2 regions of the Priestia sp. SIMBA_032 genome follow, and region 2 is predicted to be linked to the other one. Evidence: riboswitches for the same ligand, from Rfam matches in the RefSeq annotation. Region 2 holds a riboswitch; the other holds the start of a gene.

Region 1 (9,711 bases), on a different contig from region 2:
TGGAAGTGAGTTTTCAAATAGAAAATTTTTACCTTTTACGTTACACTGTTAATAGGAAGTTATTTTAGGTTGTAGAAAGTGTTCTCCACGTTGAAGGCGCTTTTTATATAAACAAATTACGATACATATTTTGGAGGGATTAAGATGAGTACACCAAAAGATTTGCGTTATTCTGAAGAGCATGAATGGGTAAAAACAGAAGGAGACGTTGTCCGCGTAGGTATTACACATTTCGCTCAAGCTGAGCTTGGAGACATCGTATTCGTTGAACTGCCAGAAGTAGGAGCAACAGTAGAAGCTGACGAGCCGTTTGGCAGCGTTGAATCAGTAAAAACAGTTTCTGAGCTCTATGCACCAATTAGCGGTGAAGTTGTAGCAGTAAACGACAACTTAAGCGATAGCCCTGAACTTGTTAATGAATCTCCATACGAGGAAGCATGGATGATTACAATCAAACCATCTGATTCTTCTCAAGTAGACAAGCTAATGACAGCAGAGCAATACGAAGAAATGACAAACGAAGGATAATATTCCTCCATAAATTGTCTTTATGAAAAATTTTTGACTGGACACTCTATTAGTAAACAAACTAAAGGAGTGTCTTTTTATGTTTGAAAAACAAAAAATGGACGTTACAGATCGCGTTACAGCTAAATTTCATGACGGTGGTATGAAATTATATGTTGATAAGCAGCCAATTGGTGAAGTTAGTTACGGAACAAGCGGCAATGAATACCGCTTTGAAGAAGGATATTCGCAAGAAAATAATAAGTTTTATCAATATACGGACGTACAAAAACAAGGTGAAACGCAAAAATATACAGACTGCGACGAAGAAGCAGGATGGTGCTAAACAGTGGCAACTGCCGCTGTTTTTCTTGTTTTATGGAAACAATATGGCCTAAGCTGCCTTTTAAAACAGTTCTTTCTTGCAAATTTCTTTTAAAAAACAGGTGAACTGTGATACATTAACGAATATTGTATAGCATAAAGAAATGATGTTACTATACAACTGACGATTATGGGTGATGAAAATGGGGCTAATTGAAATTGAAAAAGTAATTATTGTCGAAGGAAAATCAGATAAAAAACGTATTCAAGATATCATTCGAGAACCAATTGAAATTATTTGTACAAACGGTACGATTAGTTTGTCAAAGCTGGATGAAATTATTGACTGTACGTTTAATAAAGAGGTATACATACTCGTTGACTCTGATGATTCAGGGAATAAGCTAAGAAAACAATTTAAACGAGAGCTTCCGGAAGCAGAGCATCTATATATTGATAAAATGTACCGAGAAGTTGCTGCCGCCCCTAGACATCACATAGCAACAGTATTACTGAGTGCCAATATCGATGTTAATGCAGAATTTTTAACATAAAAGGAATGAGCAACATGCAAGAATGGAGCGAAAAACAGCTTGATGATCAGTTGAAAGAAGGAGAAAGAGCGTTTATCTTTTTCCATACGCCTTTTTGCGGAACATGTCAGCTGGCAAAAAAAATGTTAACCGTGGCAGAAGCGATGCTGCCGGATGTAACCATCGGAATGAGCAATTTAAATTATATGCCTTCAAAAGCAGAATTATTTTCAATTGAAAGCGTACCTTGTTTGATTGAAGTGGAAAATGGTGAAATGGTAAAAAAACTCTACGCGTTTCATTCCATCGAGCACGTACTCGAGGAGCTTCGATAATCAAACGTTTGTTTAAAATGAAGAAATGGAAAGAGAGCGAACCGTTGGGGTTGTTGAAATCTTGGGATATTATCCCAAGAACAAAATCTGTTGACAGCCTATCTGACACATGCTAAAATCACACTCATGAATGTTCATAAATGAATGAATATTTCCCAAAAACAAAATAATTGTTGCGAACTCTTATCAAGAGAGGTGGAGGGACTGAGCCCTGTGAAACCCGGCAACCGTCAGACTAACTGAAATGGTGCCAATTCCTGCAAAGCTATGCGCTTTGAAAGATGAGAGAAAGGATTAAATATCGAGCCTTTCTGTCATGCGCAGAGAGGCTTTTTTAATGTGGAAAATTGTTTTAAGGCTTTTTCATCCTATAGGGCAACCTAACATAATTAAGTTTTTATTAAAGAAGGTGAAGAAATATGATTACATTAACAGACGTTACGAAAATTTATCAGGCCAAAAGCGGTCAAGTAACAGCTGTTGATAATGTGAATCTAACCGTTAACCAAGGTGAAATTTACGGAATTATTGGTTATAGCGGAGCGGGGAAAAGTTCTTTGATTCGCTTGCTAAACGGATTAGAAACACCAACGACAGGAACGGTTGAAGTAGCAGGTAATGATATTGGAAAAATTAAAGGCAGAAAACTCAGAAAAGCTAGACAAGAAATTAGTATGGTATTTCAACACTTTAATATTTTGTGGTCGCGTACGGTGAGAGAAAATATTGCTTTTCCGTTAGAAATAGCAGGGATTTCAAAAGAAAAAAGAATGAAACGAGTAGACGAACTCATTAAGCTAGTTGGACTTGAAGGTCGTGAAAATGCTTATCCATCACAGCTTAGCGGTGGACAAAAGCAGCGCGTTGGTATTGCTCGAGCGCTAGCGAACAATCCAAAAGTATTGCTTTGTGATGAAGCAACATCAGCGCTTGATCCTCAAACGACAGATTCTATTTTAGATCTGTTAGTAGATATTAATGAGAAGCTAGGGTTAACCATTGTATTGATTACTCATGAAATGCACGTCATTCGTAAAATTTGTCATCGAGTAGCCGTTATGGAAAATGGGGCAGTAGTAGAAGAAGGACAAGTGCTAGAAGTATTCAGAAAACCTAAGCAGCCGATTACGAAACGATTCGTTCAACAGATTTCTGAACCAGAGGAAACGTTTGAAACGATTGAACAAGTGAAAGAGCTGTATCCAAGCGGGCAAATTATTCAGCTGACGTTTGTTGGCGGAAAAGCAGAGCAGCCGCTCATTACAACGATTTTAAAACAGTTTGATGTAACGATTAATATTTTGCAAGGAAAGATTTCTCACACACAAACAGGTTCATACGGGACGTTGTTTGTTCATTTAGACGGAGAATTAACAGAAGTTGAAAAAGTCATTGCATACATTCATGAGCAGCAGGTAGAAGTGGAGGTAATGACAAATGCTTGAGAAACTATTTCCAAACGTTATTTTAGATGATTTTATTCAAGCGACAAATGAAACACTATATATGACGGCTATTTCAGTTGTAGCCACATTTGTTCTAGGTATTTTATTGGGCTTGCTTTTATTTTTAACGTCCAAAGGACAGCTTTGGCAAAACAAACCTTTATATGCCATTGTGTCAGCGGTTGTAAATATCTTTCGTTCCATTCCATTCATTATTCTAATTGTTTTACTGATTCCATTTACCAAAGCATTGGTAGGAAGTATTTTAGGTGCTAATGCAGCGTTACCTGCTTTAATTGTTGGAGCAGCACCATTTTATGCGCGTCTTGTAGAAATTGGTCTGCGCGAAATTGATAAAGGTGTGATTGAAGCTGCTAAATCAATGGGAGCAACAACAAGCACCATTATTTTTAAAGTGCTGTTACCTGAATCGCTGCCAGCTTTAATTTCCGGTTTGACGGTAACAACGATTGCATTAGTTGGCTATACGGCAATGGCGGGTGTGATTGGAGCCGGAGGTCTTGGAAACCTTGCATATTTAGAAGGATTCCAGCGCAGTCATAATGACGTAACGCTAGCCGCTACAATCTTAATTTTGATTATTGTATTTATTATCCAACTTATTGGAGATGCGATTACTGCAAAAATTGATAAAAGATAAAGGGAGGATTATTTATTATGAAAAAATGGCTTTCGGCTTTAGCGTTAACATCTGCACTAGTAGTGGGATTAGCTGCGTGTGGATCTAACAATGGATCAAAAGATGAAAAGAAAATTGTCGTGGGTGCATCTAATACGCCTCATGCTGAAATTTTAGAACAAGCAAAACCGATTTTAGAAAAACAAGGAATTGACTTAGAAATTAAAAAATTCCAAGATTACATCTTACCGAACACAGCTCTTGCAAACAATGAAATTGATGCAAACTACTTCCAGCACGTTCCTTATATGAATTCAGTGTTAAAAGATCACAAGGGTGAAAAAGGGTATGATTTCGTAAGTGCCGGTGCTATTCACATTGAACCAATTGGTATCTACTCTAAAAAATACAAAAGCTTAAAAGATCTTCCGAAAAACGGTACAGTTATTATGCGTGATGCGGTAGCTGAGCAAGGACGTATTTTATCGATTTTTGAAAAAGCTGGCGTGATCAAATTAAAGCCAGGCGTAAAGAAAATAGATGCACAAATTAAAGATATCGTAGAAAACCCTAAAAATTTAAAATTTAAAGCCGATGTTGAAGGCGGATTGTTACCTCAAATGTACAAAAATAATGAAGGTGATGCTGTTGTTATCAATGCTAACTATGCTATCGATGCTGGTTTAGATCCAGTAAAAGATCCAATCGCAGTTGAAAGCAAAGAAAATAACCCTTATGCAAACATCATTACGGTTCACAAAGGTGACGAAAATAAAGATACAGTGAAAGCTTTAGTAAAAGTTCTTCACTCTAAAGAAATTCAAGATTACATTAAAGAAAAATACAAAGGCGGAGTATTGCCGGTAAATAAATAATAGAAGAAAAGCACTTGCCCAGAGTGGGCAAGTGCTTTTTTTGTATGCGGCAAAACGAATAACTCTTATTTTTCTCACGCATACTAACCGTGAAAACTTTACTGATGATGGGAGCTGACGTTATGCAGCAAGAAGCACGTCATTCAACTGAGCAAGCACTTCATGACTATAAAATGGGTGTTGGGAAATTTAGTGAAAAATTGCCGGAAGTAACAAAAACGTTTAATGCGTTTACTGAAGCATGTTTTGGAGAAGGTTCTCTTTCTAAAAAAGAAAAGCAGTTAATCGCGTTAGGGATCAGCGTAGTAGCTCAAGACGAGTACTGTATGATTTATCATACAAAAGGCTGCATTGATCAAGGTGCAACTGAGCAAGAAATTTTAGAAGCATGCGGAGTATCAGCAGCATTTGGCGGAGGCGCAGCGATGAGTCAGTCCGTTACGCTTGTCCAAGAGTGTGTTTCAGAACTGACTAGCCACACGCACTAAGTAAATAAAGCGGGTAAAAAGCTTGTCTTAGAAGGCTCTATAGAGTCTTTTAAGGCAACTTTTTTATGAGTGGATTTAGTCTTAAAAAACGTACATAATGGTTTAAAACCTTTTGGGTCAAAAGGTTGCTATAAGTTTTCATTTGTTATAAGATTGTAATGAGAATAAAATGAGAATAATTAAAAAGATATAGGTATATCGTTTTTTACTATATACGTCTATAACTGGAGGTTTTAATATGGCAGGGTCAACTTTAACAATTAAAGATCTTCATGTTGCAATTGAAGGTAAAGAAATTTTAAAAGGTGTTAATTTAGAAGTTAAGGGCGGCGAAATCCATGCAATCATGGGACCAAACGGTACTGGTAAATCAACATTATCTTCAGCAATCATGGGGCATCCTAAATACGAGGTTACACAAGGAAGCATCACGCTAGACGGCGAAGATGTACTTGAGATGGAAGTAGATGAGCGTGCTCGTGCAGGTCTATTCCTAGCGATGCAATATCCAAGTGAAATCAGCGGTGTAACAAATGCAGACTTCCTACGTTCAGCAATTAATGCTCGTCGTGAAGAAGGCGAAGAAATTTCACTAATGAAATTCATCCGTCAATTAGACAAAAACATGGATTTCTTAGAAATGGATCAAGACATGGCACAGCGTTACCTAAATGAAGGTTTCTCTGGCGGTGAGAAGAAGCGTAACGAAATTCTTCAATTAATGATGCTTCAACCAGGAATTGCAATTTTAGATGAAATCGACTCTGGTTTAGATATCGATGCGTTAAAAGTTGTATCAAAAGGTATTAATGAACTGCGCGGCAGCGAGTTCGGTTGCTTAATGATTACTCACTATCAACGTTTATTAAACTACATTACGCCAGATAAAGTTCACGTTATGATGCAAGGTCGCGTTGTAAAATCAGGCGGACCAGAATTAGCACAGCGTCTAGAGGCAGAAGGTTATGACTGGATCAAACAAGAATTAGGTATTGAAGACGAAACTGTAGAGCAAGAAGCTTAAGAGTTAGGAGGATCTCTATGACTATTGATACGAAATTACCATTTGATCAAGAGTACATCAGCAGCTTTTCAAAAGAAGCTAATGAACCAAGTTGGCTGCTAGATCTTCGCTTACAAGCTCTTGCGAAAGCAGAAGATCTTGCACTTCCAAAGCCAGATAAAACAAACATTTCGAAATGGAATTTTACTGCTTTTGACAAGCACGCTTCACAGGCAAGCACAATCTCATCTGTAGAAGAGCTTCCAGAAGTGGTTAAAGCATTGATTGATACAGAAGCTGTTAAAAATCTATATGTTCAGCGTGACCAAACAGCTGCATACTCAACGTTAACAGAAGAGCTAAAGTCTCAGGGTGTTATCTTCACAGATATTCAAACAGCTGCTAAAGAGCATAGCGACCTTGTTGAGAAGTACTTCATGAAAGACGGAGTTAAAGTAGATGAGCACCGTTTAACTGCATTAAACGCAGCGTTATTAAACGGCGGTGTATTTGTATACGTTCCTAAAAATGTAGAAGTACAAGAGCCGCTTCAAGCTGTATTTGTCCGCGAAGATGAAGAAGCAGCTTTATTCAACCATGTGATTGTTGTAGCTGAAGACAACAGCTCAGTAACATATGTAGAAAACTACATTGCTACTGCTGAAGAGTCAAACGGTGTTGTCAATATCGTGACGGAAGTATTCGCTAACAGCAATGCAAAAGTAACGTTTGGAGCTGTTGACTACTTAGCTAAAGGCACAACTACTTATGTGAACCGCCGCGGCGTAGCGGGCAAAGATGGTCGCATTGAGTGGGCTTTAGGCTTAATGAGTGAAGGAAATACAGTTTCAGAAAATACAACGTATCTAATGGGCGACGGTTCATATGGAGATACAAAAACGGTAACAGTTGGACGTGGAGAGCAGTCTCAAAACTTAACAACAAGTATCGTACACTTCGGAAAACATTCTGAAGGCTACATTTTAAAACACGGCGTTATGAAAGAAAGCGCGTCTTCAATCTTTAACGGTATCGGTAAAATTGAACACGGTGCATCTAAATCAAACGCTGAGCAGGAATCTCGTGTGTTAATGTTAAGTGAAAAAGCACGTGGAGACGCAAACCCAATTCTTCTAATTGATGAAGACGATGTAACAGCAGGACACGCTGCATCTGTTGGACGCGTAGATCCAATTCAGCTTTACTACTTAATGAGCCGCGGTATTCCACAAACAGAAGCAGAACGTTTAGTTATTCACGGGTTCTTAGCACCAGTTGTAAACGAGTTGCCAATCGAAACGGTTAAAAAACAATTAACGGATTTAATTGAAAGGAAAGTTCGATAATGAATATCTCTGATATTCGTAAACAATTTCCTATTTTAGACCAAGAGGTAAATGGCAGCCCACTCGTTTATTTAGACAGTGCAGCAACTTCACAAAAGCCGCTTGCTGTAATTGAAGCGATTGAGAAGTATTACAAAGAATACAACTCAAACGTACACCGAGGTGTTCACACGCTTGGTACAAGAGCAACAGACGGATACGAAGGAGCTCGTGAAAAGGTTCGTAAGTTTATTAATGCAAAATCAACGGAAGAGATTATCTTTACGCGCGGTACAACGACAGCTCTTAATACAGTAGCTGCAAGCTATGGCCGTGCGAATCTTAAACCTGGTGATGAAATTGTGATTACTTATATGGAACATCACAGTAACATCATTCCTTGGCAGCAAGTTGCCAAGGAAACAGGTGCAACGTTAAAATATATTTCATTAACAGAAGATCATGCACTTTCACTAGAAGAGGTAAAAAGCACGATTACATCTAACACAAAAATTGTATCGATTATGCAAGTATCTAACGTATTGGGCACAATTAACCCAGTAAAAGAAATTGCAGAAATTGCACACGCTAACGGTGCAGTAATGGTTGTGGATGGTGCGCAAAGTACGCCTCACATGAAGGTGGATGTACAAGATTTAGACTGTGATTTCTTTGCTTTCTCTGGACATAAAATGGGCGGACCGACTGGAATCGGTGCTCTTTATGGAAAGAAAGAGCTTCTTGAAAAAATGGAACCAATCGAGTTTGGCGGCGAAATGATTGACTTCGTAAACCTATACGAATCAACGTGGAAAGAGCTTCCTTGGAAATTTGAAGGAGGTACGCCAATCATTGCAGGTGCCATTGGTTTAGGTGCAGCGATTGATTTCTTAGAAGAAGTTGGTTTAGATAATATTCAAGCACATGAGCACAAGCTAGCGCAATATGCACTGGATCGCTTATCGCAAGTAGATGGAATTACGATTTACGGACCGAAAGAGCGAGCGGGTGTTGTGACGTTTAACATTGAAGATGTGCATCCGCACGACGTTGCGACAGTAGTAGACGCTGATGGAATTGCGATTCGTGCAGGTCATCACTGTGCGCAGCCGCTGATGAAATATTTAAACGTATCTTCTACTGCACGTGCAAGCTTCTATCTGTATAACACGGAAGAAGAAGTAGATAAATTGGTGTCATCATTAATAAAAACGAAGGAGTATTTTACAAATGGCTTTTAATAATTTAGATACTCTCTATCGTCAAGTAATTATGGACCATTATAAAAACCCGCGTAATCGTGGAACGTTGAATGAAGATACTGTGAACATTCATATGAATAACCCGACGTGCGGAGACCGCATTGAACTTTCTTTAAAAGTAGAGGACGGCAAAGTGGTGGATGCAAAGTTCGAAGGTGAAGGATGTTCAATTTCAATGTCATCAGCTTCAATGATGACACAAGCAATTAAAGGTCAAGAAGTAGACAAAGCGTTTAAAATGGCCCATATCTTCTCTGACATGATGCAAGGTAAAGAGTATGATGATAGTATAGATTTAGGAGATATTGAAGCACTTCAAGGTGTAGCAAAATTTCCTGCGCGTATTAAATGTGCAACACTAGCGTGGAAAGCGATGGAAAAAGGTCTTAACGAACAAAAATAAGACCTTCATTCATTCCCAATCCTATCAAGTAGGGGGTAATAAAAGATGGCTAAAAAAATGCCAGAAATCGGCGATTATAAATATGGATTTTCCGATAAAGACGTATCAATTTTCCGCTCTAAACGCGGTTTAACAAAAGAAATCGTAGAAGAAATTTCTCGTATGAAAGAGGAACCACAATGGATGCTTGACTTCCGTTTGAAATCTCTAGAGCACTTCTACAACATGCCAATGCCACAGTGGGGCGGAGACATGGCAAGCTTAGACTTTGACGAAATTACGTACTACGTAAAACCATCTGAGAAGTCTGAACGTTCTTGGGATGAAGTTCCTGAAGAAATTAAACAAACGTTTGATAAACTTGGTATTCCTGAAGCAGAGCAAAAGTATCTTGCGGGTGTATCAGCTCAGTACGAATCTGAAGTGGTTTATCACAATATGAAAGAAGATCTTGAAGCGCAAGGTATCGTATTTAAAGATACAGATACGGCACTAAAAGAAAACGAAGATATTTTCCGTGAGCATTTTGGAAAAGTTATCCCGCCAACGGATAACAAATTCTCTGCTCTTA
Region 2 (9,711 bases):
GAATTGCGTATTCGGACGAACTCCTACATTTACAATCACTAAATCCGTTTGATACGTTTGACAGTTTGTTTGAACGTGAGTGACGAAACCATCTGAATGCAGCAATGCTTCGACTTCTTCTTCGAAATGAAATAAAATATCGTCATCTAGCTGCTGTTGTAAATGCTCTGCCATTTCTTGATCTAAAATTGATAGAATCTGCTTTCCCTTTTCAATAACCCGTACTTCTTTTCCCAAAGCCTTCATTGCTTCAGCTACTTCCATTCCGACATATCCTCCGCCGATAATGGTGACTTTCTCTACGGAGTGAGCCTGTAGATATGTATAGATTCTTTCGCTGTCTTCTAATGATTTTAATGTACATACATTCGGCATATTATCACTCATAAAATTGGGTTTAACAGCCGATGTTCCAGTTGCAATGATGAGTTCATCATATGCTATCTCTTTTTTCGTTTGCTCCTTTACATCTTGTACTACTATGTATTTTTTTGTATGATTTACTTCTTTAACTTCGTGAAAAAGATGGACGGAGATGTTTCGCTCTTCAAATTCTTGTTTCGTCCGAGCAATCAAATCGTCTTTTTCTTTTACAACACCTGACAGATAGTAAGGCATGCCACATGCGCTGTAAGAGATATCTCCACCTTTTTCAAATACAAGGATTTCTACTTCTTCTTTTTCTTTCATGCGGCGAAGCTGTGAAGCTGCGCTCATTCCAGCGGCTACTCCTCCTATAATGACAACACGTTTCATCTATACTCCCTCTTTCTCCATAAATAGTGGACTATACTATTGTTTTTCCTTATTCTTGCCGATTTCAAACGAAAAAAAACGGCTGTTTACACAGCCGTAGATGTTTGTTTCGAGCGGTAATACGTTAAAGCCAAGGCTCCTGCTAATACAGCTCCTTTAATAATGTCTTGCATATAATACGGAACATTTAACATCGTTAATCCGTTTAACAGCACACCGATTAAAATAGAGCCAATCAGCGTCCCGAATACGTTCGGCTTCCCTGCTCCAAATACTGAAAAGCCAATGTATGTAGCAGCTACGGCATCCATTAAAAATGGTGAGCCCGCGTTCACTTCTCCTACTCCAATACGGGCAGCTAAAACGACTCCTCCAATTCCAGCAAGCAAACCTGAAAACATATAGGCATACATACGGTAACGATTAACCGGTACACCCGAAAGTCTTGCTGCTTCTATATTACCTCCTGTTACGTAGAAAAAACGCCCAAACTTCGTATAGGAAAAAATGATATGAACAAGCAGCACAGTCAGCAGCATAATGATAACAGGAACAGGAATACCTAGAAAGTGACCTTGCCCCAGCGCAAGGAAAGAAGGAATAAAAATTCCCGGAGCTCTTTCTCCGCTTGGTAAAGGCATATTGGTATAAATAGCTGAGCCTTTTGTATACGTTAATAAAATCCCCTGTACGATAAACATCATTGAAAGAGTGGCTAAAATATCAGGAATCTTTACTTTCACTACTAAAAAAGCATTCACTAACCCGATAAGAAGCGATGCAATAATCGGAACAATGATAACAACTGCAATTTCTTGTCTGTGTAAAACGAGCATAGAGGCTGATAAAATAGTGGCTAAACCAGCCGTAGATCCTACAGATAAGTCGAGTCCGTTGACGGTTAACGATATCGTTACACCAAGCGCAATTAAGGTAACAATGGAAATTGAGCGCAGGATATCACTTATGTTTTCTCCTGTTAAAAAGTTAGGTGTGGCAATGGAAAAAATAATCATAATAACAAAAATCATTAAGACTGTCCCATATTTATAAAAGAAGTCAAAAACGCTTATTTTTCTCTTTGGTTTCGCTACAGGTTCTGTTACATACTCCGCACTCATCCTTTTACTCCTCCTGCTGTATAATAAAATAATTTTTCACTAGTTGCTTCTTCTTTGGATAATTCTTTCACGATTTTTCCGTTGTACATAACATAAATTCGATCCGCTACCCCTAGCAGCTCCTCGAATTCACAGGTTGCGTAAACAACTCCTTTTTTCTGTGACACAAGACCTGTAATTAAGTCGAATATCTCTCGCTTAGAGCCGACATCAACTCCTTTAGTTGGTTCATCAAACAACAGTACGCTAGAGTCCGTAACAAGCCATTTTCCGATTGCTACTTTCTGCTGATTTCCACCGCTTAACGTTCCAACTGACTGCTCGATAGAATGAGACTTTACGCCAACTTGCCCCGTCGTTTTCTGCGCTTTTTCTTTGATCTTTCCTCGCTTTAGAAACGAATAGTTTGTAAAGCGGGACAGACTTGGCAAAACTAAGTTATCGGCAATCGATTCATGAACAAAAATTCCTTCTTTTCTTCGTTCTTCAGGAACAAGAGAAAGGCCTTGTGCAATATAATAATAAGGCTGCTTACTCAGCTTTAGTTTCTTGCCTTTTAACCGAACGCTGCCGCTGACATATTGCTCTAAACCAAATAGACTTCGGCAAAGCTCCGTTTTCCCCGCTCCTACAAGCCCTGCAATACCGACTACCTCTCCTTCTTTTACATGAAAAGAGATATTCGAAAGCCGCCCTGGAAGAGATAATGCTTCTACGTGTAAAAGTTCGTTTCCAACTTCTACTGATTTTTTGACCCACTGCTTTAGAGAAGACGTTCCTAGCATAAGCGTAATTACGTCTTCAATTGATGTATGTGAAGTTTCTTTTGTAGCTACATAGCGTCCGTCCTTTAAAACCGTTAAGCGGTCGCAAATATCAACCACTTCTTGAAGGCGATGTGAAATATAAATAATGCCTACTCCATTTTTCTTCAGCTCTCTCATCACAGAAAACAATTGTTTCGTCTCTTCCACACTAAGAGGTGCGGTTGGTTCATCCAAAATTAAATAATCAACATTTTGTACAATTGCACGTGCAATAAGCACCTGCTGTTTTTCGGATAGAGTTAGATCAACGACATTTTTTTTAACAGATAAAGAAGAACCAAGTAAAGAAAGGGCTTCTTCCGCTTTCTTATAAATAGATTTCCAGTTTACAAATGTCTTGCTTTTCTTAGAAGCCTGCAGGTCTAACACAATGTTTTCAGCTACTGACAGCGAAGGAATCAGCGCTACATCCACTTCTTGGTGTACAATTCCAATTCCGTGGCTCTTCGCTTCTTTAGGAGAAGAAATAGAGATTTCCTCTCCGTCTTTATAGATTTTTCCTTCGTACTCGTCGTAAGCTCCGCACAATATTTTCATCAGCGTACTTTTACCGGCACCATTGGCTCCCAATAAAGCATGAATTTCCCCTTTTTGAACAGTAACATTAACTTTGTTCAGCGCTTGAAAAGAACCAAAGTTTTTTGTAATGTTCTTCATTGAAAGCTCGTTCGTCATATCTGTCCCTCCACTTCTACTCTTTTTTGCCCCATTCTTCTACGTACTGACTAAGCTGATCCATATTAATCGTTTGATTAGGCAAATCTGTTTGTTTGACTAAAACCGGATCAAAGGAATAATAACGAGGGATCTCTTGACCGGAAATCTTTTTAAGAAGCAAATCAACCTGCTTTTCTCCTACTGAAGCTGGGTTTACAGCAGCTGACGCTTTCCATGGGCTGTTTTTTGCTTGCATCATTTGCAGGTCTTCATCAGATAAGTCCACTCCGTATACTTTAATCTCATCTCGTCCTGCTTCCTTAATCGCTCTCGTGACTCCTTTGGCAAATTCGTCCCAAGGTGCCCAAACAGCTGCAATGTCTCCTTTATTTGGATACTGCTTCAACACGGCTGCCATTTTATTTTGGGTGTCTAGAGAGGTGTTGTCTGTTGCACTTCCAAACGTGGCAATTTGTTTTACATCTGGATAGCGATTCATCATAATTTTATAAATGCTGTCGCGTTTTTCCATCGGCGCAAAGCCTCCAACAAACGCATATACAATATTTCCTTTTCCGTTAATATCCTGCATCATTTGTTTCAGGCCCTGCAGCGCAAGCATATAATCGTCTTGATCGATGGTTGTCACACCTTCTACTTTTAATTCTACGTCTGTTGCAATAACGGGAATTCCTTTTGCAATCGCGCGCTTCACGCCAGGTTCAAGGGTTTCAGCCCGGCCGTGGTCAATCATAATACCATCAACATTTTGGTTAATAGCCGTGTCTAAATACGCTGCCATTTTAGATTGATCATTATTAGAATCAGAAACGGATAGCTGTACTCCGGCTTTTTTAGCCGCTTTTGTCACACCTGTTATGTACTGAGCAGCGTGAGTGCCTGACGTAAATTCAGAAATAAGAGCAATTTTTGTATCTTTCGTAATCTTTTTTCCTTCTTGCTGTACAGGCTTAGCAGAAGCCGCTTGCTGCGCTGGAGCTGCCTGTGCTTTCTCGTTTAGATTTGGCTGTTCTTTCGTGCAGGCAGCCAGCGCAAAAACTAGAAGCACGAGCAAAGTAAGTGGCCACAGCATTTTTTTACTCTTTTTCATGGTGTTCCTCCTATTAAACTTATTATTCACATAAAAATAGTTAGTTTTATAATAATCCAAAGAATACCCCGCTTTTAGATGTAAAAGCGGGGTGATCATGACCTATGCTTTACAAGTAGTTGTTATGCGTAAATAGGTACCCATCCTTCAGTTGTCACGAAAATTCGGACAGCGACTACTTTACGATCTTCCATTAGTGTAAAGTAGTGAAGAATGTTTTCTGGTACTGAAATTAAATCGCCTGGCTCTAATTCAACATCAAAAAATTCGCCGTCTTTTCCTTGAATAACAAAAATTCCATGACCGCTTACGATAAAGCGCACTTCGTCATCGGTATGAATATGCTTGCGCTGAAAGTTTTTTAACAATTCATCAATATTTGGTGTAGATTTCGATAACGAGATAACATCTTGAGCTTTATAGCCGCGGCGTTCAGAAATATCTTTAATATCCTCATCAAAAGCGTTTAGAATTTCTGTTTTTTCTTCATCAGTCAAATCATACTTTTCACGAAGATTTTCTGGAAGTTTTGTAATATCCCAGTTTTCATAAATAACTTCATTGTTTGCCAGAAAAGCTGATACTTCCTCTTGAGTTTCAATTCTTTTATTATTTACATGTAAGCGAATTTGTGCCATTGTTGTTTCCTCCTTTTATAAATGCACCTTTGGCTTAATGCCTTTAAGTGATAGTAATTTCACATGGTAGCTAAATAGAAATTCATAGGCTTCTAGCGCTTTTTTTGTTTCAAACGCATTTTTCCCCCATACCGTAATCCCATGGTTACGAATTAAAATCGCGCCTTGATCGCCTTTTATATGGTGAGAAAACTCTTCTGCTAATGTCGGAATATCAGCGTAATTCGGAATAATCGGAACAGTAATTTCCGCATCTTCTTCCCAAATACCCAGCGCCTTAATAATTTCTTGCCCCTTAAATGAAATAAGTCCTTCATCTCCGTACAGTTCAGAGATCACGTTGTTGTCAATTGTATGTACATGAAGACTGCACCCGGCATTCGTTAACTCGTAAATCTTAACGTGTAAAAGCGTTTCAGCAGAAGGCTTTAAATGCGTTTCTTCTGCAGGTCTTCCATGTTGATCAACTAATAAAAAATCTTCATTTGTACGTTTTCTTTTGTCTTTTCCACTTGCTGATACAAAGAAAGTTGTCGGATTTTGGTCCACTTTAATCGCTAAGTTTCCGCTTGTACCGAAGAACCAATCGCGCTCTGCCAACTCATCTTTTATATCCGCAAGCTCGTGTAATCTTTGCTGAGCCATGATACTCATGCTTTCACCTCTTCTGTTAATTCTTGTAAATGGTGAATCACATCGTAAAAAGTAGAAAAAGGTCGATACGGTAGAGATAGCTCTTCACATTTTTCAATTAAAAAGTCACGTGCAATGACCGTATCAGCTAATTTGGCAGCCTGCAAATCCGTAATTGAATCGCCAATAACAACCGTATGATCTCTTTCATCTGCAAGACGGCGAATAATCGTTGGCTTACAGCAGCCGCAGTCATTTGTACACTGTTTATCACATGTATGAGGCCACGTAATGGAAATATGCTCACCGGAAAAATCAGATCCGTTGCAGTAGAGCATTTCTTCTGCAACCCGATTTCCCAAAAGCGGTTTTACAAAAAAGTCAATTCCTCCGCTTACAATATAAAGCGGAATATGGTGCTCTTTTGTATAAGCAATAAAATCATCAAATCCATCTCGAATAGCAGACGTCTCTAAAATATAAGAAATAATCTCTTCCTTTAATTCCACGGGGAGCAAGGCAAACATTCGCCCTACTCCTTCTTGAATAGAAACGCGCTGAGCCAGCACGTCCTCTTTAATACTTTCCCACTCGGGAGGAGCAAATTGTTTCATAATAGCAATGATGTTATCGCTATTTGTGATTGTTCCATCAAAGTCACAAAAGATTTTTAACGATGTCATGCTTTCACCTCTACTGTTCCCCATAGTTGCAAAGCTTTTTGCAACTCTTTTGATTCTTCAGCTTTTTCGGATAGTGTTTGATGAGAGAGTACTGCATCTATCGCCGAACGGAATGCTTTTCCTCCTCCGATAGCTCCGTCTGGATGACCGTGAACTCCGCCGCCTGCATTAATAATGCTGTCGATTCCAAAGTCTTTCACAAGCTGCGGTACCATTCCAGGATGAATTCCTGCTGAAGGAACCGGGAAAGTCTGCTTATATTTGTATACAGGGCGAGTTAATTCGTAGGCAATGCCTGTCGTATCTTCAAGAGAAAGCGCTACGCTTCCGTATGGTGATGGAAACAGTGAGAAATCTGCTCCGGCTAAGCGCAATAGCTTTCCAAGCAGTAATGAATTTGAAAAACCGTAAAACTCTGATGGCGTAAGCGCTCCGCTAACGGCTGGGTGTGCCATAATCGGCAAGTTAATTTCATCATCTTCTCGAAGTGCCTGCAGTACGTCTAACCCATAAGCAAATACGTTGAATAAAAGCGCATCGGCTCCTAGCTCAGCTGCTTTTCTTGCTTTCTCTTTTAATTCAAACGTTCGTCCCGTTAAATTAACAGCATACAGCGTGCGGTGTCCCGTTTTTTCGTATACTTCATTCAGTACTTTTTTTCCTTCTGTAACGCGAGCTTCAAAAGGTGTGCGTTCACTATCAAACAAAATCTCGTCGTCTTTAACCAAATCCACTCCGCCAAGCGCTTGCTCACGCAGCTGAGTTGTTAAGTACGTCATGTCTCTTCCAATCACGCCTTTAAAAATACTCATCACAAGCGGACGGTCATAAACGCCTAGTTTCTCTCGGATACCTTCTATTCCAAAGCGCGGTCCTGGGAATTGAGCTAATAATTCATCAGGAAAATCCAAGTCTAATAGTTTCACTTTTCCATCAAGTGATAGTTTTCCGAAAACCGTAACTAAAATAGCCGGTAAATCTCTTGAAAAGTTGGCAGTTGGATAAGCAATTTTGACAATCGCCTGCTTAATTTCTCCTCCTAAATATCCGTTTACACGTTCGCAATCTTGAAGCTCAGTTACGGACACGACGCGCCCTTTATGCTTTTGAAGCTGCTGTTGATCTAAAAGCGGCAGATCTGTCCATGAGCCGACGGTTAGTCCTAAAGCGATTCCTTCCGCTTTTTTATGAAAATTTCCTTTATTGTCATGTAGTAAGTAGCTTGCAACGATTTCGCTCATTATGCTAAAAACTCCCTTGCTGTTTAATATCGTTAATAAAAAAAACCTCTTCTGTGATTAAGAAGAGGCTTTCGTTGCTCTTCTTATCTCTCAGCTGCTGCTGCAAGAATTAGCACCGTGCTTAACATGCGTTAAGTCGGTTGCCGGGCTTCATCGGGCTAGTCCCTCCACCTACTCTTAATAAGAAAGTTGCTATTTATTTAAATTAAATTCGTAGATTATATACTAAATACAAAATACCGCTAGGATTTATTGGTTATTAATCTCGTTAACTTCTTACATATTAAGCCAACTCAAAAAGGATTGTCAATGCGTTTTTAAAATAAATTTAATTTTTTTATTCGAGATACAGCTTCTCTCATGCGCTCTTCATCCGTCAGCAGTCCTACGCGCACATAGCCTTCACCATATGTTCCGAAGCCTACTCCAGGCGCCACTACAACGTGGGCTTTTTCAAGAAGTAAATCTGAAAACTGTTCAGAAGTATATCCTTCAGGAACTTTTAGCCATGCAAAAAAGGAGCCCGCTGGAGATGTAACGTCCCAACCAATTTCTCGAAGCCCTTGAATAAAGGTATTGCGTCTAGATTCATAGCGCTTAACTAAATCATTCACGCATTGTTGAGATTCTAACAGAGCTGCTGCTGCTGCCTCTTGAACCGCCCCAAAGAGACTGACGTACATGTGATCTTGAAGAAGATTAATAGCTTCTACTACACTTTCATTTCCTACAGCAAATCCAACTCGCCATCCCGCCATGTTATACGTTTTAGAAAGAGTATAAATTTCAATTCCCGTCTCTTTTGCACCAGGAGTCTGTAAAAAGCTGATTGGCTTTTTACCATCAAATCCAATTGCTCCGTAGGCAAAGTCGTGTACCACACAAATATCGTGCTTGGCAGCAAACGCCACGGTGTCTTCAAAAAATTCTGCCGTTGCCACTGCACCAGTAGGATTATTAGGATAGTTTAAAAACATGAGCTTTGCCTGTTCTTTAGCACGTTCACCTATCACTTCGTATACGGGTAGAAAATGATTTTCAGCCGTGAGCGGCATCACTTCCATCTTTGCTTTTGCAAGCTCTACTCCAGACCAGTAATCAGGATATCCAGGATCCGGAACCAGCACCGTATCTCCAGGGTTTAATAAGCACTGCGGGATTTCTACAAGTCCACCCTTTCCGCCAAACAAAATAGCTACTTCTTTTTCGGGATCCACATCAACGCCATATTCTCGTTTATAAAAAGTCGCAACGGCCTCTTTTAAAAACTGGTGCCCCCGAAATGGAGAATATTTATGATGCATAGGATTAGCACTTGCTTTTTGCAGTGTTTCTACAATATGTGAAGGAGTAGGCTGATCAGGATTTCCCTGCCCTAAGTTAATAACGTCGTGCCCTTGGGCCATTACTTTTCCTACCTTGCCTACAAGTGATGCAAAAAATTGTTTTGGTAAACTTTTTAATAGTTCCGATTGCTCAAATTGTTTCATCATCGCACACCTTCTCAAAAAATTCTTGAAATTCTAGTCACAAATAATATATTGTAATACTCAACTTGTAAAGTCATTTTTTTCAACTACTAAAAAAAGGACGGATGATAAAGTGAGTGTAAAAATCACATGTTTGCAGCTTGATATTGCGTTTGGGGACCCAACTAAAAACCGAAAATATATTCAACAAAAAATGACGGAAGCCATGAAAGAAAACCCTGATATCCTTGTGCTTCCTGAGCTATGGGATACAGCTTATGATTTGACGCGGCTAGACGAAATTGCAGATGATGAAGGACAGCAAGCCAAGCAATTAATCTCTCAGTTTGCTAAAACGAACGAAGTAAATATCGTGGCAGGTTCGATCGCGAAAAAAACAGAGCAAGGCGTCACAAATACGATGTATATTTTCGACCGAAAAGGTCGTGAAGTATCACAATACAGTAAGCTGCACTTATTTAAATTAATGGATGAACACCTCTATTTAGAAGCAGGAACAGCAAAAAATCTTTTTACACTTGAACAGTCTTTATGCGCAGGAGTTATTTGTTACG

What was found. A riboswitch is a leader RNA that binds a small molecule or an ion and turns the genes downstream of it on or off. The one in region 2 is predicted to bind S-adenosylmethionine.
Region 1: another riboswitch for S-adenosylmethionine. It lies ahead of SB717_RS20525 (methionine ABC transporter ATP-binding protein); the one in region 2 lies ahead of mtnW (2,3-diketo-5-methylthiopentyl-1-phosphate enolase).

What each region holds. Positions count from the first base shown of each region.
Region 1 is NZ_JAWRXD010000006.1:246,840-256,550, forward strand. Features, by position in the region: gene SB717_RS20500 (arsenate reductase family protein) at 1-9, shown strand, start outside; gene gcvH (glycine cleavage system protein GcvH) at 145-528, shown strand; gene SB717_RS20510 (YusG family protein) at 608-853, shown strand; gene SB717_RS20515 (toprim domain-containing protein) at 1,035-1,385, shown strand; gene SB717_RS20520 (thioredoxin family protein) at 1,400-1,699, shown strand; SAM riboswitch class I at 1,880-1,987, shown strand; gene SB717_RS20525 (methionine ABC transporter ATP-binding protein) at 2,119-3,144, shown strand; gene SB717_RS20530 (methionine ABC transporter permease) at 3,137-3,805, shown strand; gene SB717_RS20535 (MetQ/NlpA family ABC transporter substrate-binding protein) at 3,823-4,659, shown strand; gene SB717_RS20540 (carboxymuconolactone decarboxylase family protein) at 4,782-5,147, shown strand; gene sufC (Fe-S cluster assembly ATPase SufC) at 5,386-6,171, shown strand; gene sufD (Fe-S cluster assembly protein SufD) at 6,189-7,496, shown strand; gene SB717_RS20555 (cysteine desulfurase) at 7,496-8,716, shown strand; gene sufU (Fe-S cluster assembly sulfur transfer protein SufU) at 8,706-9,140, shown strand; gene sufB (Fe-S cluster assembly protein SufB) at 9,186-9,711, shown strand, end outside.
Region 2 is NZ_JAWRXD010000001.1:570,115-579,825, forward strand. Features, by position in the region: gene SB717_RS02875 (CoA-disulfide reductase) at 1-756, opposite strand, end outside; gene SB717_RS02880 (ABC transporter permease) at 843-1,877, opposite strand; gene SB717_RS02885 (sugar ABC transporter ATP-binding protein) at 1,874-3,379, opposite strand; gene SB717_RS02890 (sugar ABC transporter substrate-binding protein) at 3,396-4,472, opposite strand; gene SB717_RS02895 (1,2-dihydroxy-3-keto-5-methylthiopentene dioxygenase) at 4,595-5,110, opposite strand; gene SB717_RS02900 (methylthioribulose 1-phosphate dehydratase) at 5,126-5,764, opposite strand; gene SB717_RS02905 (2-hydroxy-3-keto-5-methylthiopentenyl-1-phosphate phosphatase) at 5,761-6,426, opposite strand; gene mtnW (2,3-diketo-5-methylthiopentyl-1-phosphate enolase) at 6,423-7,667, opposite strand; SAM riboswitch class I at 7,748-7,854, opposite strand; gene SB717_RS02915 (pyridoxal phosphate-dependent aminotransferase) at 7,985-9,157, opposite strand; gene SB717_RS02920 (carbon-nitrogen family hydrolase) at 9,270-9,711, shown strand, end outside.